3 regions of the Actinospica acidiphila genome follow, and region 1 is predicted to be linked to each of the others. Evidence: riboswitches for the same ligand, from Rfam matches in the RefSeq annotation. Region 1 holds a riboswitch; each other region holds the start of a gene.

What was found. Region 1 has a riboswitch for cyclic di-AMP ahead of HXP48_RS04075 (M23 family metallopeptidase). Riboswitches for the same ligand answer to the same signal wherever they lie in the genome.
Region 2: it holds a riboswitch for cyclic di-AMP, as region 1 does, so the genes downstream of both, HXP48_RS12800 (C40 family peptidase) here and HXP48_RS04075 (M23 family metallopeptidase) in region 1, are expected to answer to the same signal.
Region 3: it holds a riboswitch for cyclic di-AMP, as region 1 does, so the genes downstream of both, HXP48_RS08205 (M23 family metallopeptidase) here and HXP48_RS04075 (M23 family metallopeptidase) in region 1, are expected to answer to the same signal.

What each region holds. Positions count from the first base shown of each region.
Region 1 covers NZ_JABZEM010000002.1:887,768-892,996, reverse strand. Annotated here, with positions in the region: gene HXP48_RS04090 (aspartate aminotransferase family protein) at 1-878, shown strand, start outside; gene HXP48_RS04085 (helix-turn-helix domain-containing protein) at 958-1,581, shown strand; gene HXP48_RS34125 (DUF6126 family protein) at 1,578-1,706, shown strand; gene HXP48_RS04080 (tyrosine-protein phosphatase) at 1,741-2,538, opposite strand; cyclic di-AMP (ydaO/yuaA leader) riboswitch at 3,058-3,222, shown strand; gene HXP48_RS04075 (M23 family metallopeptidase) at 3,227-4,150, shown strand; gene HXP48_RS04070 (SGNH/GDSL hydrolase family protein) at 4,403-5,188, shown strand.
Region 2 covers NZ_JABZEM010000002.1:2,941,627-2,946,855, reverse strand. Annotated here, with positions in the region: gene HXP48_RS35860 (C40 family peptidase) at 1-469, opposite strand, end outside; gene HXP48_RS12805 (hypothetical protein) at 833-1,186, shown strand; gene HXP48_RS12800 (C40 family peptidase) at 1,292-2,458, opposite strand; cyclic di-AMP (ydaO/yuaA leader) riboswitch at 2,483-2,619, opposite strand; gene pcrA (DNA helicase PcrA) at 2,872-5,229, shown strand, end outside.
Region 3 covers NZ_JABZEM010000002.1:1,897,279-1,902,507, forward strand. Annotated here, with positions in the region: gene HXP48_RS08195 (HPr family phosphocarrier protein) at 113-394, shown strand; gene HXP48_RS08200 (GntR family transcriptional regulator) at 530-1,234, opposite strand; gene HXP48_RS08205 (M23 family metallopeptidase) at 1,435-2,208, opposite strand; cyclic di-AMP (ydaO/yuaA leader) riboswitch at 2,221-2,386, opposite strand; gene HXP48_RS08210 (M16 family metallopeptidase) at 2,590-3,978, opposite strand; gene HXP48_RS08215 (M16 family metallopeptidase) at 3,975-5,229, opposite strand, start outside.

The DNA.
Region 1 (5,229 bases):
GGGAGGGGTTCGCCCCGCTGCTGCCCGACACGGCCGTGCCGCTCGGCGACCTCGACGCGCTGGAGCGGGAGCTGCGCAAGGGCGACGTGGCCGCGCTGATCGTGGAGCCGATCCAGGGCAAGGGCGTCCACGAGGCCCCGCCCGGCTATCTGCGGGCCGCGCAGGACCTGCTGCACCGGCACAAGGCGCTGCTGATCGCCGACGAGGTGCAGACCGGGCTCGGCCGCACCGGTGACTTCTACGCCTACCAGCACGAGGAGGGCGTGGAGCCGGACCTGGTGTGCGTGGCCAAGGCGCTGTCCGGCGGGTACGTGCCGGTCGGGGCCACGCTCGGCAAGGAGTGGATCTTCAGGAAGGTCTTCTCGTCGATGGACCGTGTGCTGGTGCACTCCGCCAGCTTCGGCGCCAACGCGCAGGCCATGGCGGCGGGCCTCGCGGTCCTGTCGGTCATGGAGGACGAACAGATCGTGGCGCACGTGCGCAGGGTCGGGGACCTGCTGCGGACCCGGCTGGCCGCCCTGACCGACCGGTACGAGCTGCTCGCCGACGTCCGCGGCCGGGGCCTGATGATCGGCATCGAGTTCGGGCGGCCCCGCTCGCTGAAACTGCGCTCGCGCTGGGCCATGCTCCAGGCGGCCCGCAAGGGGCTGTTCGCTCAGATGGTGGTGGTCCCGCTGCTCCAGCGGCACCGTATCCTCACGCAGGTGTCAGGGGACCACCTCGAGGTGATCAAGCTGATCCCCCCGCTGATCGTCGACGAGGGGGACGTGGACCGGTTCGTGGACGCCTTCACCGCGGTGATGGACGACGCCCACGAGGGCGGGCTCATCTGGGACTTCGGCCGGACCCTGGTGAAGCAGGCGGTCGCCAACCGCTGACCGCGCGACGAGCACGACGGGCTTTGCCTCTGAGGCAAGAAAATTGCCCCAAAGGCAAAGTCCGGTGCTCAATGGAGGCATGAGCTCCTCCGAGACCGAGCCGCGGGACGAGCCTGTCGGGGCCCTCCCCGCGGTCGCTCCTCAGCTGCGTGCCCTGCGCCGGCGGGCCTCCCTGACGCTGGAGGCCGCCGCACGGCAGGCGGGCCTGTCACCCGCCCACCTCTCCCGGCTGGAGACCGGACAGCGCCAGCCCTCGCTGCCGATGCTGCTCTCCCTCGCGCGGATCTACGGTACGACCGTCTCCGAGCTGCTCGGGGAGTCGGCCGTCGAGCGTGACGCCGTGGTGCGCGCCGCCGACATGGAACCCACCGAGGCCGGCGGCTGGACCTACTGGCAGGCCGGGGCCGCCGGGCGCGGCATGCAGGCCCTGCGGGTCCACGTGCCGCACGGCTCCCAGGGCGACATCGTGCGCGTCCACCCCGGCGAGGAGTGGCTGTACGTCCTCAAGGGGCGGCTGCGGCTGCGCCTCGGGGACACCCTCCACCGGCTGTCCCCGGGCGACAGCGCTCACTTCGACTCGCTCACCCCGCACCGCATCGCCGCGCAGGACCCCGACGGGGTCGAGCTGCTGTTCGTGCACACCCTGCTGCAGAGTCCCACGGCCGCCCTGTGCCTGGGCCCGACCCATGGAGAGACACCGTGACCGGCAAGGACATGGAGGAGAAGTTCCCGAGGGCCCTCTGGGTCAGGCTGTTCGTCTACGTCGTGGTCGGGCACCTCTTCGCGGCCTTCATCTACTTCCTCTTCGAGATCGCGCCGAAGAAGTAGCGGCCACGGGGCGAGGCGCGCACGGGGGCGGGTGTCAGTCGAGCAGGCGCTCGCGCAGCCGCTCCCGGTGGGCCGGGGTGAGCCCGAGCCCCTGTTCCAGGTAGGCGTCCACGCCGCCCCAGGTCTCCTCGACCGTGTCGAAGGCGGCCGCCAGATACTCCGCGCGCGCGTCGAAGAGCGGGCTGAGCAGCTCCATGACCTCGGGGGAGTAGGCGTCGGGGGAGCTGCCGCTGCGCCGCACCTTGTAGCGGCGGTGCTTGGCGTTGGACTTCAGGTAGTCCTCGACGATCGCGTCGCGCTCCACACACACGGCGAGCAGGGTCACCGCCACCGAGAGGCCCGCGCGGTCCTTGCCGGCCGCGCAGTGCATCAGCGCGGGGACGCTGTCCTCGGCGAGCGCGCGCAGCACCTGGGAGTGCTCGGGGGTCCGCTCCTTGATGATCGTGCGGTACGAGGTGATCATGCGGTCCGCGCCCTGGCCGTCGGCGAGGATCGCGCGCAGCTGGTCCAGGTCGCCGTCGCGCACCATCTTCCAGAACTCCGCGCCGTCGGCCGGGTCGCTCAGCGGCAGGTTGACGTTGCGCACGCCCGGCAGTGCCACGTCCGGGCCCTCCAGCTTCTGGTCGGCCGCGTTGCGGAAGTCGAACACGGTGTGCAGACCGAGCGAGGAGAGGAAGGCGGCGTCCTCCGCGGTGGCGTGGGCGAGGTGACCGCTGCGGAACAGCACCCCGTGCCGCACCCGCCGGCCGTCCACCGTGGGCAGCCCGCCCACGTCGCGGAAGTTGCGCACCCCGGTCAGCTGGGGCTCGGTCGACGGGATCTCCTGCGTCACGGACGGCTCCTCCCACTTCGCGCCGTCGCCGCGGCTCGTCGACGGGCACCACTCGACGATACGACATGGCTGCCAGGGGCAACGAGGTGTCGGCCGCCCTTGCGACGTTGGATTATGTCGCTTTCTGTTTGTTCCTGAGGCGGGATTCCGGGGCTCGTCCCGCCAAGATCAGGATGTCGCGATTGCGTCGACCGTCCTGCCCGACTTCATGATGAATAGATGATATGTCCGAATAAGACACTTGGGGATAACGTGCCCCGGTAGCAAAGGATTTGAGGATGGGGTGCGTGAGCATCGTCATACCGGTGACCGTGTGCTGTCGCCATGCTCACGTAATTCACCTCCGTGACAAGGGAATTCACCTGCGGCTCACTCGCGGGATCGACGCACGGTGACGTCATTTCCGCCTTTCGATCACGGAAAAAGCGGGTTCGCGGGAACCCGCGCTTGTTTCGCCGCGTCGAGGTCGCTTACGTTCCCAACCGATCCGGACGGACGCCTAATCCTGCCGCCGCCCGGAGCCCGCACACACTGACCCGACGTACGGCAGGAGCGGGGGACCCACAGGTACAACTGCCTGTTCCGGGCCCCGGAAACAGGCTTGGGGTTAAGCCGCGCAGCAACGCGGCCGGACATCTCCAGTCCGCACCCGACAGCTCACCTCGTAGGCGCCGGAGAGGAATTCGTCATGCCCGCGAAGGGTAAGCACCGCCGTACCAAGGCCCAGCGTTTCACCCGCTCCATCGCCGTCGCCGGAACCGGTGGCGCCGCTCTCGCCCTGCCGCTCCTCGGCGCCACCGGCGCGCATGCCGCGACGCCGCAGTCCGCCCCCGAGACGTCGGTCCGGTCGCTCTCCGTCACCGGCCAGCAGGCCAAGGCCGAGAAGGGCGACGAGGTCCGCACGTACACCGTGAAGGCCGGCGACTACCTCGCCAAGATCGCCGAGGCCGAGCACGTCGACGGTGGCTGGAAGCAGCTCTACGCGGACAACCGCGAGGCCGTCGGTGACGACCCGTCGCTCATCCACCCGGGTCTGAAGCTCTCCATCGACGGCAAGGCCGCCAAGAGCGCCCCGAAGCAGTCCACTTCGCCGCAGGCCGCCGAGCCCGCCGCGCCCAAGGCGGAGAAGCCGGCCGAGAAGCCCGCGCAGAAGGCCGCCGAGGAGTCCTCCTCCAACGAGGCGTCCACGCAGACCGCCCCCGCCTCCGGCTTCACCTCCCCGGTGTCCGGCGGCAGCGTCGGCACCGCCTACAAGGTGGCCGGCAGCATGTGGTCCAGCGGCTACCACACCGGTGCCGACTTCGTCGTCCCGACCGGCACCCCCCTGAAGGCCGTCGGCGCCGGCACCGTCGTCTCCGCCGGCTGGGGTGGCGCGTACGGCAACCAGGTCGTCATCCAGCTGAACGACGGCCACTACGCCCAGTACGCCCACCTGTCCTCCCTGTCCGTCTCCGCGGGCCAGACGGTGAGCGCCGGCCAGCAGGTCGGTCTCTCCGGTGCGACCGGCAACGTGACCGGCCCGCACCTGCACTTCGAGATCCGCACCAGCCCGGACTACGGCTCGGACGTGGACCCGATCTCGTACCTCCGCGGCAAGGGCGTCTCCCTCTGACACCCGGAGCTCCGGCTCCCGAGCGGCACCCTTCCTGACACGCGCGCCGAAGGCCGACCCCGATCCACGGGGCCGGCCTTCGGTGTGTCCGGGCCCGTGCCGGGCGCGGGGCCGTACCTATTCCTGGCTTGGCCAAACCTTGAAGTGGCTTATCTCACCGCGCGTCAACCCCCGCCTACGGTCGCGTAGGTCACATCCGAAGGTGAATCATGTCCGGCTGTGGCAGACGATTCGAAGAGTGACAAGGCAACAGTGATCGGGTCGTACGTGGCGGTGGGGGACAGCTTCACCGAGGGCGTCGGCGACCCCGGGCCCGACGGGGCGTTCGTCGGCTGGGCCGACCGGCTCGCCGTTCTGCTCGCGGACCGCAGGCCCGAGGGCGACTTCCGGTACGTCAACCTCGCCGTGCGCGGCAAGCTGCTGGACCAGATCGTGGCCGACCAGGTCCCCCGGGCCGTCGAACTCGCCCCGGACCTGGTCTCCTTCTGCGCGGGCGGCAACGACATCCTGCGCCCGGGCACCGACCCGGACGAGGTGGCCGAACGGTTCGAGAAGGCGATCGCCCAGCTCGCGGCGGCCTGCGGCACGGTTCTGGTGACGACCGGGTTCGACACCCGGGGCGTCCCGCTGCTCAAGCATCTGCGGGGCAAGATCGCCACGTACAACGGGCACGTGAGGGCGGTCGCCGACCGGTACGGCTGCCCGGTGCTCGACCTGTGGTCGCTGCGCAGCGTGCAGGACCGCAGGGCGTGGGACGCCGACCGGCTGCACCTCTCGCCCGAGGGACACACCCGCGTCGCACTGCGCGCGGGTCTCGCCCTCGGCCTGGAGGTGCCCGCCGATCCGGAGCAGCCGTGGCCGCAGCTTCCGCCGCGCGGCACGCTGGAGATCCGGCGGGACGACGTCCACTGGGCCCGCGAGTACCTCGTCCCGTGGATCGGGCGCCGCCTCCGCGGGGAGTCCTCGGGCGACCACGTCACGGCCAAGGGGACGCTGTCCCCGGCGGACATCCGCTCGCGGATCGCGAAGGTGGCGTGAGGCGCGGTCCGCGGGGCGCGCGGTCCGCTGGGCGCCCGGGG
Region 2 (5,229 bases), 2.1 Mb from region 1:
CGCTCTCCCGGAGCTGGGCGCGCACCCGGCCCAGTTCGGCGTGGTGGCGGCTCCCGGCGCGTTCGGTGAGGGCAGCGCCGTCGAGGTAGGCGTCGGGGTCGTCGGACAGCATCAGACGCAGGGCGGGGTCGAGGCCCCCGTCGCGGTACTGCGCCGCCGCGACCGTCCCCAGGGCCTCGCGGGCCTTGTTCAGCCGCGCCTGGGCGCGGGCCGTCTCGTCCTGGAGGTCGCGCAGCCGCTCCCGCGCCGAATCCGCCTTCTCCTCGGCACCGTTGTACTTCTCGGTGGCGACCTCGGCCTCGCGGTACAGGCGGTCCACCTCGGCGCCCGCCGGAGCCGGCCGCGGAGCCGCGTGGGCCGCTCCGCCCGAACCGGCCGTCGTGGCCGCTCCCGCCAGGACGAGGGTGACGGCCGCACGGGCCGTGGTGCCGCCCACCGGGCGCTGCCGTGACCTGCGGTGCGCTGCCACCCTCGAAGCCGTCCTTCCCGTCGACGCCCGCCGGGGCCGGACGACGGTCCGGCGGTCCGGCGGCGGGGTGACAGGGGAGCCGTCCGCCGCCGGAGCCTTTCCTCGGCGGTGGTGTCCGGCCGCCGCTCCTGACCGAGCGGCGATGCGGAGCCGGTCACCTGGGGCAGGACGCTAGGCCCGGCCGCGCGGCGCGGGATACGGGTTGTGCGGAACTGTCGCCCCCGGAGCACCGGATGACCGTAAGTGACCGTTGAGCCGCGCAGGGCGCTTCGTTCTCACTCAGGGTGATGACCGATGTGGTGAAGGCGGGAAAGGCGAGGGCGGCGGAATGCTACGGGACACCCCTGGCTAGGCTCCGGCCTCATGGACGTACTCCTCCACATCTTCGTCGGTCTGCACATCATCGGCATCGCGTCGCTGCTCGGCGGCTTCCTCACCCAGATGAAGGCGATGGGCGCGGGCACCGCCCGCTTCGTCCCCGCGATGCTGCACGGCGCGCTGACGATGCTGGTCACCGGCGTCGCCCTCGTGGGTCTCAACGAGGCCCAGGATTACTCCGTCGACCACGTCAAGATCGGCGTGAAGCTGGCGCTGCTGATCGTGATCCTCGGCCTGGTCTACGTGAAGCGGGACGAGGAGAAGGTGGACAAGGGCGTCTTCGGCCTGGTCGGCCTGCTGACCGTGGCCAACATCTTCATCGCGGTCCTCTGGACCTGAGCCCCTCGTCCCGGAACACCGGGCGCCGCCGTGGACACGGAAACCGCCGACCGAGCCGTCACCGGCCCGGTCGGCGGTTTCCGTTTCCGCGCGTCGAGAGGCCCGTCAGGCCGGGCGGACGATGCTGTGGATCGCGGAGTCGCCGTCGTAGTAGATCGACTCCTCGCGGACGTACGTGCCCGGCTTCGGGGCGTGGATCATCATGCCGTTGCCGATGTAGATGCCCACGTGGGTGACGTCGTCGTAGAAGAAGACCAGGTCACCGGGTTGCGCCTGGGACACCGGGACGGTGGTGCCCGCGTTCACCTGGTCGTACGTGGTGCGCGGGAGGGAGACGCCGGCGGCCTTCCAGGCGGCCTGGGTCAGCCCCGAGCAGTCGTAGGAGCCGGGTCCGGTCGCGCCCCAGACGTACGGCTTGCCGATCTGCGCGCGGGCGAAGGCGAGGGCCTTCTCCGCCTTGGTGCCGTACGACGAGTCGGCCGGCGGGGTCTCGGCCGAGCCGGTGGACCCGGAGCCCTCCGAGGCGCCGCCGCCCTGCTGCGCGGCCTCCTCGCGGGCCTGCTCCTGCTCCGCCTGCTGACGGGCCAGCTCCGCCGCCTTGCGGGCTGCCTCCTCCTGCTTGCGCTTCTCGATCGCGGCGAGCCGCGCCTTCTCCTCCGCGGTCAGCTTCGACAGCAGTTCGCGCGCGTCGGCGAGCTTCTTCTGGACGGTGGCCTTGGCCGTCTTCAGGTCGCCCTGCGTCTCGGTGAGCGTGCGGAGGCTCTCGGTGGCCTCCTGCCGCTTCTTCATCGTCTCGGTCTGCTGGGTGACGTAGTCGTCCACCGCCGCCTTCTGGCGGCCGGTCATCCGGTCCAGCACCTGACGCTGGTCGAAGATGTCCTGCGGGGTCTCCGCGAGCAGGAACGTCGCGGTGTCCGGCATGCCCGCGCCGGTGCGGTACTGGGCGGCGGCGTAGGAGCCCAGCTCCGAGCGCGCGTCGTTCAGCTTCTGTGTGCGCTTCGCCACGTCGTCGAGGAGGGTGTCGACGCGCTTGCGCTGCTTGGTGGTCTTCTCCTTGGCCGCGTTGTACTTCTCGGTCGCCGACTCGGCCTGGCGGTAGAGGTCGCCGACCTTCTTCTCCACCTCCTCCAGGCTCGGCCGGTCCTCGCCGGGGGAGGCGTTGGCCGTCTGGGAGAGCAGGGCCACAGAGGTGAGCGCGGCCGTGGCGAGGGCCGGGGTGCGTATGCCTGCCACGCGCGTGCCGGGGGTGCGCGACTTGCGGTGCGACGCCAAGGGAGGCGACTCCTTCCGGTGCTCCGCCTACCGGGTTAGCTGTCGGGTTCGGGCGGGTGGAAGGGTTGCCCTACGGCCTCTCCGAAGAGTGGGCCGATTCACCCCAAGTCTCGGTGGGTCCCCGGCTCCGGCTGCCCTGGCGGACAGTGACGGACTCGGCGGGGGCCGCGCGGCCCGGCGAGGTTCGCCGGCGGGGGACGAGCGGCCCGGACGGCACGGTAGCCAACTGGTGTGGCCCTTGTGAAGGTTGATGGGTGATATGCCCGATACATTTTCGTGACCTTCTTGTGGATGTCACGCACGGTGAGGCGCCGACCGTGGAGGGTGCCCGCCGCGGCGCCCCGGGGAGGGGACGGGGGATGTTTCCGGGGCGGGCCCGGGTTGTCGGTGGAGCGCCCTAGACTCGGAGAGCGATGAGCAGCCTCTTTGACGACAGCTTCCTGGCGGACCTCCAGGCCCAGCGCGGCCCGGCGGACGAGCCCCCGCCGCCGCCCGAGGACGAGCACGCCCCGGAGCCCCTGCCGGACGACCTGTTCGGCGGGAAGTTCGACGTGCCCCCGGAGCGGGACTCCTACTACCGGGACGGCGCCCCGCGCCCGGTGATCGACTCCGCCGCGCTGCTGGAGGGGCTGAACGACAACCAGCGCGCCGCGGTCGTGCACTCCGGCTCCCCGCTGCTCATCGTCGCCGGAGCCGGGTCCGGCAAGACCCGCGTGCTCACCCACCGCATCGCCCACCTGCTCGCCGAGCGGGGCGTGCACCCGGGCCAGATCCTCGCGATCACCTTCACCAACAAGGCCGCGGGCGAGATGAGGGAGCGCGTCGAGCAGCTCGTCGGCCCCCGGGCGAACGCGATGTGGGTGATGACCTTCCACAGCGCGTGCGTCCGCATCCTGCGCCGCGAGTCCAAGAAGCTCGGCTTCACGTCGTCCTTCTCGATCTACGACGCCGCCGACTCCAAGCGTCTGATGGCCCTGGTCTGCCGTGACCTGGACCTCGACCCCAAGCGCTTCCCGCCGAAGTCCTTCAGCGCCAAGATCAGCAACCTGAAGAACGAGCTGATCGACGAGGAGGACTTCGCCGCCCAGGCCACCGACGGCTTCGAGAAGACCCTCGCCCAGGCCTACGCGCTCTACCAGTCCCGCCTGCGCGAGGCGAACGCGCTGGACTTCGACGACCTGATCATGACGACGGTCAACCTGCTCCGCGCCTTCCCCGACGTCGCCGAGCACTACCGCCGCCGCTTCCGGCACGTCCTGGTCGACGAGTACCAGGACACCAACCACGCCCAGTACGCCCTGGTGCGCGAGCTGGTCGGGGGCGCCTCCGAGCACCCCGTCGACGTCCCGCCGGAGGCCGAGGTGCCGCCCGCCGAGCTGTGCGTGGTGGGCGACGCCGACCAGTCCATCTACGCCTTCCGCGGCGCGACGATCCGCAACATCCTCCAGTTCGAGGAGGACTACCCGGACGCGACGACCATCCTGCTGGAGCAGAACTACCGCTCCACGCAGACGATCCTGTCCGCCGCCAACGCCGTCATCGAGCGCAACGAGTCCCGCCGCCCGAAGAACCTGTGGACCAACGCGGGCGAGGGCGCCCGCATCACGGGGTACGTCGCGGACACCGAGCACGACGAGGCGCAGTTCGTCGCCGACGAGATAGACCGCCTCACGGACGCGGGCGAGGCCAAGGCCGGCGACGTCGCCGTCTTCTACCGCACCAACGCCCAGTCCCGTGTCTTCGAGGAGATCTTCATCCGCGTCGGCCTGCCCTACAAGGTCGTCGGCGGCGTGCGCTTCTACGAGCGCAAGGAGGTCCGGGACGTCCTGGCCTACCTGCGGGTGCTGGCCAACCCGGAGGACTCGGTGCCGCTGCGCCGCATCCTCAACGTCCCCAAGCGCGGCATCGGCGACCGCGCCGAGGCCATGATCGACGCGCTCGCCCAGCGGGAGAAGATCAGCTTCCCGCAGGCGCTGCGCCGCGTCGACGAGGCGTACGGCATGGCCGCCCGGTCGGCGAACGCCGTCAAGCGGTTCAACACGCTGATGGAGGACCTCCGCACGGTCGTCGAGTCGGGCGCCGGACCGGCGACGGTGCTGGAGGCCATCCTCGAACGCACCGGCTACCTCGCCGAGTTGCAGGCCTCCACCGATCCGCAGGACGAGACCCGCATCGAGAACCTCCAGGAACTCGCGGCCGTCGCCCTGGAGTTCGAGCAGGAGCGCGGCGAGGGCGAGACGGGCACGCTGGCCGACTTCCTCGAGCAGGTCGCGCTGGTCGCCGACTCCGACCAGATCCCCGACGAGGAGGACGGCGACGGCGTCATCACGCTGATGACCCTGCACACCGCCAAGGGCCTGGAGTTCCCGGTCGTCTTCCTCACCGGCATGGAGGACGGCGTCTTCCCGCACATGCGCGCCCTCGGCCAGACCAAGGAGCTGGAGGAGGAGCGCCGCCTGGCCTACGTCGGCATCACGCGGGCCCGCGAGCGGCTCTACCTCACCCGGTCGGTGATGCGCAGCGCCTGGGGTCAGCCGTCGTACAACCCGCCGTCGCGTTTCCTGGAGGAGATCCCGGCCACGCACCTGGAGTGGAAGCGGACCGGGGCGAGCGGCCCCGTGGCCAACGGCCCGGTGTCCGGGGTGGCCGCGTCGCTGTCGTCCTCCCGCTCCCGCTCGTCCGCGTCGGGCGCCTCCGGCTTCGCCACCCGGCGCACCTCGGAGAAGCCCGTGGTGTCGCTGGCCGTCGGGGACCGGGTCACGCACGACCAG
Region 3 (5,229 bases), 1.0 Mb from region 1:
GCCGAGGCCGCGGCCCGGCGGCCCGCGGGGGCGTCCCAGACGCCGCTCCGGGCACGCGCCACGATATGGAAGACTGGTCTAGACAACCCTGAACAGCGAAGGGCAGCAACACATGGCTGAGCGCCGCGTCAACGTCGGCTGGGCCGAGGGTCTCCACGCCCGCCCCGCCTCCATCTTCGTACGGGCCGCCACGGCCGCAGGCGTCCCGGTGACGATCGCCAAGGCCGGGGGCACCCCCGTCAACGCGGCCTCGATGCTGGCCGTCCTGGGCCTCGGCGCCCAGGGTGGTGAGGAGATCGTCCTCGCCTCCGACGCCGAGGGCGCGGACGCCGCCCTCGACCGTCTGGCGAAGCTGGTCTCCGAGGGCCTCGAGGAACTCCCCGAGACCGTCTGAACCGGAATTCGCACGCGACGGCCGTGCGACACGGAAAGGCCCGCCCGGTGATCCGGGCGGGCCTTTCTCTTTCCCATTTCCGGGCAGCAGAAATAGCCCCCGCCATGTGCGCCCTCTTTGTATACGGGACCCGTGTTAATGGCGGAGACTCGGCATGTTTACGGCATGTTGCGAGTTCCTCACACGGTCCGTGCGGACGGCTCGCTCGGCGCCGGAGCCGAACCGCAGCCGGTGTCCGGAGTTCGCCTGCTCGGTGTGCAGCGCCGTGAGCGACCGCGCCCGCTCGCCGTCGCCGCGCGCCACGGCGTCCACGATCGCGCCGTGCTCCGCCCAGTACGCGACCGGGTCGGGCGGCCCGTCGACCGCGTACATCCAGGCGATCTTGTGCCTGAGCTGGGTCAGCATCGACGTCAGAGCCGGGCTGCCGGAGGCCTGGGCGAGCGTCTCATGGAACCAGCCGCCCAGCGAGCGCAGGTCGTCGCTGCTGCCCTGACGTGCGCGTTCCTGTCCCAACCTGACCAGGCCGCGGAGCACCTTGAGATGGGCGTCGGTGCGCCGCTGGGCCGCCCGGGAGGCGCCCAGGGGCTCCAGGAGCTGGCGCATCTCCAGCAGGTCGGCGGCCTCCTGCTCGGTGGGTTCGGCCACGCACGCGCCCGCGTGCCGACGGGTCACCACGAACCCCTCGGCCTCCAGGGTGCGCAGCGCCTCGCGGACGGGGACGCGGGAGACGCCGTAGCGACGGGCGAGCAGTTCCTCGGTGAGCCGGCCCCCGCGCTCGTAGACACCGGCGACGATGTCGTCCCGGATCGCCGTGCACACCGAGTGCGCGGGAATACGCATGACCGACCTCCGGCTTAATCCCCGTGAAACGTCGACGATTGACGTCCGTTCGTGACTCTATTGCAATCGACGACATTTTCCGACGGCGGACCGGAATCCATACATAATTTTTGGACAGGCGGCGCCCGCGCGGAAGGGTTCGAAAACGGCGAAAGCCCCGGCTCGTGGGAGCCGGGGCCCGGAAGGCGTTAGGACGCGCCTCAGATGTTCACGCCGTGCGACCGGAGGTAGGAGACCGGGTCGAGGTCGGAGCCGTACTCGGCGGACATGCGCGCCTCGAAGTGGAGGTGGGCGCCGGTGACGTTGCCGGTGGCGCCGGACACGCCGATCTGCTGGCCGGCGGTGACCTCCTGCCCCGCCGACACGGAGACGGACGACAGGTGCGCGTACTGGGTGTACGTGCCGTCGTGCATCTTGATGACGACCTGGTTGCCGTACGCGCCGCCCCAGCCGGCCTCGACGACCGTGCCGACGCCGACGGACTGGACGGGGGTGCCGCTCGCGGCGTGGAAGTCGATCCCGGTGTGGCTGCCGGACGACCAGATGGCGCCGCCGCTCTGGTACGCGGTCGACACGTACGAGCCGGGGATCGGGGAGACGAAGGTGTTGAGGCGCTTGCGCTCCGCCTCACGCGCGGCGCGCTCCTTCTCGGCGCGGGCCTTCTCGGCCTCCTCCACCGCGCGCTCCCGGGCCGCCTCCTCGGCGGCCTTGCGCGCGGCCTCCTGGGCCGCCACGCGGGCGGCCTCGTGCTGGGCGGCGGCCTGGGCGTCGACGCGGTCGGCGACCACGTCGCCGAGGGTGACGACGGGGGTGAGGCCGGTCTGTGCCGCGGCCGGTTCGGCGGCGAGCGCGGGGGCCGCGAGGGAGCCGACGACGCCGGTGCCCGCGAGGGCCGCGACGCCCGCGGCGCGGGCGGTGCCGCGCTGGACGCGGCTGGGACGACGGTGCTTCCCGGTGGCGCGGGTGAACGCCATGTACAAGCTGGTCCTTTCCTTCCCTCTCGCCTACCGGGTTAGCTGACGGGTTCGGAGCAGGAAGGTCTCCTACGGACCCCCTCGCGACACGCGCGGGCGTCCGATTCACCCCAGGGACTTCGTGTGGGTCCCCGGCTCCCCTGGCTCGCGCCGTACGGGGACTCGGCGATGACTGTCCGGTGCCGCGGATGCGGCGCACTGCCCGACGAACAGCCCGCACGAAACTAAGCGGGACATCTCGCAATCCTCAAACGGATCCCGGGTTTTGTAGCGCATCCCACAGGGCAGACGGGCAACCTCCGCCCCAATTCGGGCATAAGGGAGCCCCGGTGACGTACCCGTCCACCGGGGCTCCCGCACGCGTGCGTCCCGTCGTCGGCCCTACTCGGCCGGGACGACGGTGACTTCGCCGATCCCCAGCGCCTCCACGGGCGCCTTGATCTGCGCGGCGTCACCGACGAGCACGGTCACCAGACGGTCCACCGGGAAGGCGTTCACGACGGCCGCCGTGGCCTCCACGGTGCCCGTCGCCGCCAACTGCCGGTACAGGTCGGCCTGGTAGTGGTCCGGCAGGTGCTGCTCGACCTGATCGGCCAGGGTGCTCGCGACGGCCGCGGCGGTCTCGTACTTGAGCGGCGCCACGCCCACCAGGTTCTGCACGGCGACGTCACGCTCGTCGTCGGTGAGGCCCTCGGCGGCCAGCGTGCGCAGCACGGTCCACAGGTCGTCCAGCGCGGGGCCGGTGTTGGGGGTGTCGACCGAGCCGCTGATGGCCAGCATCGACGCGCCGGTGCCGTCGGGGGCCGAGCGCAGCACCTGGCCGAACGCCCGTACGCCGTAGGTGTATCCCTTCTCCTCGCGCAGGACGCGGTCCAGACGGGAGGTCAGGGTGCCGCCGAGGCAGTACGTGCCGAGCACCTGCGCGGGCCACACCCGGTCATGGCGGTCCGGGCCGGTACGGCCGAGCAGCAGCTGCGTCTGCACGGCGCCGGGCCGGTCCACGATGACGACGCGGCCGGTGTCGTCCGCCACCACGGGCGGGACGGGCCGCGGCTGCGCCTGGGAGCCCGTCCAGGCGCCCAGGGTGTCGGCGAGCAGCGCGTCCAGGTCGACGCCGGTGAGGTCGCCGACCACCACGGCGGTCGCCGTGGCCGGGCGGACGTGCTTCTCGTAGAAGCCGCGCACGGCCGCGGAGTCGATGCGCTCGACGGTCTCCTCGGTGCCCTGGCGCGGACGGGACATGCGCGCGCTCGCCGGGAACAGCTCCTTGGCGAGCTCCTTCGCGGCGCGGCGGGACGGGTTCGCCAGCTCGTGCGGGATCTCGTCGAGGCGGTTGCGGACCAGCCGCTCGATCTCGCTGTCGGCAAAGGCGGGCGCGCGCAGGGCGTCGGCGACCAGTCCGAGCCCCTTGGCGAGCCGCGAGGCGGGCACCTCCAGGCTGAGGCGGACGCCGGGGTGGTCGGCGTGCGCGTCGAGGGTGGCGCCGCAGCGCTCCAGCTCAGCGGCGAACTCCTCGGCGGAGTGCTTGTCGGTGCCCTCGGAGAAGGCGCGGGCCATGATCGTGGCCACGCCGTCCAGGCCCTCCGGCTCCGCGTCCAGGGGCGCGTCGAGGACCACCTCGACGGCGACGACCTGCTGGCCGGGGCGGTGGCAGCGCAGCACCGTCAGGCCGTTGTCGAGGGCGCCGCGCTCGGGGGCCGGGAAGGCCCAGGGCTTGGCCTCGCCCGCCTGCGGCCGGGGGTGGAACTCCATCGTGGCGAGCTCGGTCACTTCGCCGCCTCCTCGTTCTCGTCGGCGCCGGCTGCGGCGGCTTCCTCGGTGTCGTCGGCGGCGTCACCGGCCGCCGGGGCGACGGGCTCGTAGACGAGCACGGCGCGGTTGTCGGGCCGCAGGCGCGCCTTGGCGACCTCCTGGACCTCCTCGGCCGTCACCTCCAGGACCCGGCTCACGGCGGTCAGGGCGAGCTGCGGGTCGCCGAACAGCACGGCGTAGCGGCACAGTTCGTCGGCGCGGCCGGCGACCGTGCCGAGCCGGTCGAGCCACTCGCGCTCCAGCTGGGCCTGGGCGCGCTCCATCTCCTCGGCGGTGGGGCCCTCCTCGGCGAACCGGGCGAGCTCCTCGTCGATGGCGGCCTCGATCACCGGCACCTCGACGTCGCCGGACGTCTTGACGTCCAGCCAGCCCAGGGACGGCGCCCCGGCCAGCCGCAGCAGGCCGAACCCGGCCGCGACGGCCGTACGGTCGCGGCGCACCAGGCGGTTGTAAATCCGCGAGGACTCGCCGCCGCCGAGGACGGTGAGCGCCAGGTCCGCGGCGTCGCTCGCGCGCGTGCCGTCCTCCGGGAGCCGGTAGGCGGCCATCAGCGCCCGCGCGGGGACCTCCTCCTCGACGACCTCGCGCAGTTCCTCCCCGATGATGTCGGGCAGCGAGCCGTCGCGCGGGGCGGGCTTGCCGTCGTGCGACGGGATGGAGCCGAAGTACTTCTCGATCCAGGCGAGCGTCTGCTCGGGGTCGATGTCGCCGACCACGGACAGCACCGCGTTGTTCGGCGCGTAGTACGTGCGGAAGAACTGGCGGGCGTCCTCCAGGGTCGCCGCGTCCAGGTCCGCCATCGACCCGATCGGGGTGTGGTGGTAGGGGTGGCCCTCCGGGTAGGAGAGGGCGGTCAGCTTCTCGAACGCCGTGCCGTAGGGGACGTTGTCGTAGCGCTGACGGCGCTCGTTCTTCACCACGTCCCGCTGGTTCTCCATGGACTCCTCGTCCAGGGCGGTCAGCAGGGAGCCCATGCGGTCGGCCTCCAGCCAGAGGGCGAGCTCCAGCTGGTGGGCGGGCATGGTCTCGAAGTAGTTGGTCCGCTCGAAGCTGGTGGTGCCGTTGAGCGAGCCGCCGGCGCCCTGCACCAGTTCGAAGTGGCCGTTCCCCTTCACCTGGGCGGAGCCCTGGAACATCAGGTGCTCGAAAAGGTGAGCCAGGCCGGTACGGCCCTTGACCTCGTGCCGTGAGCCCACGTCGTACCAGAGG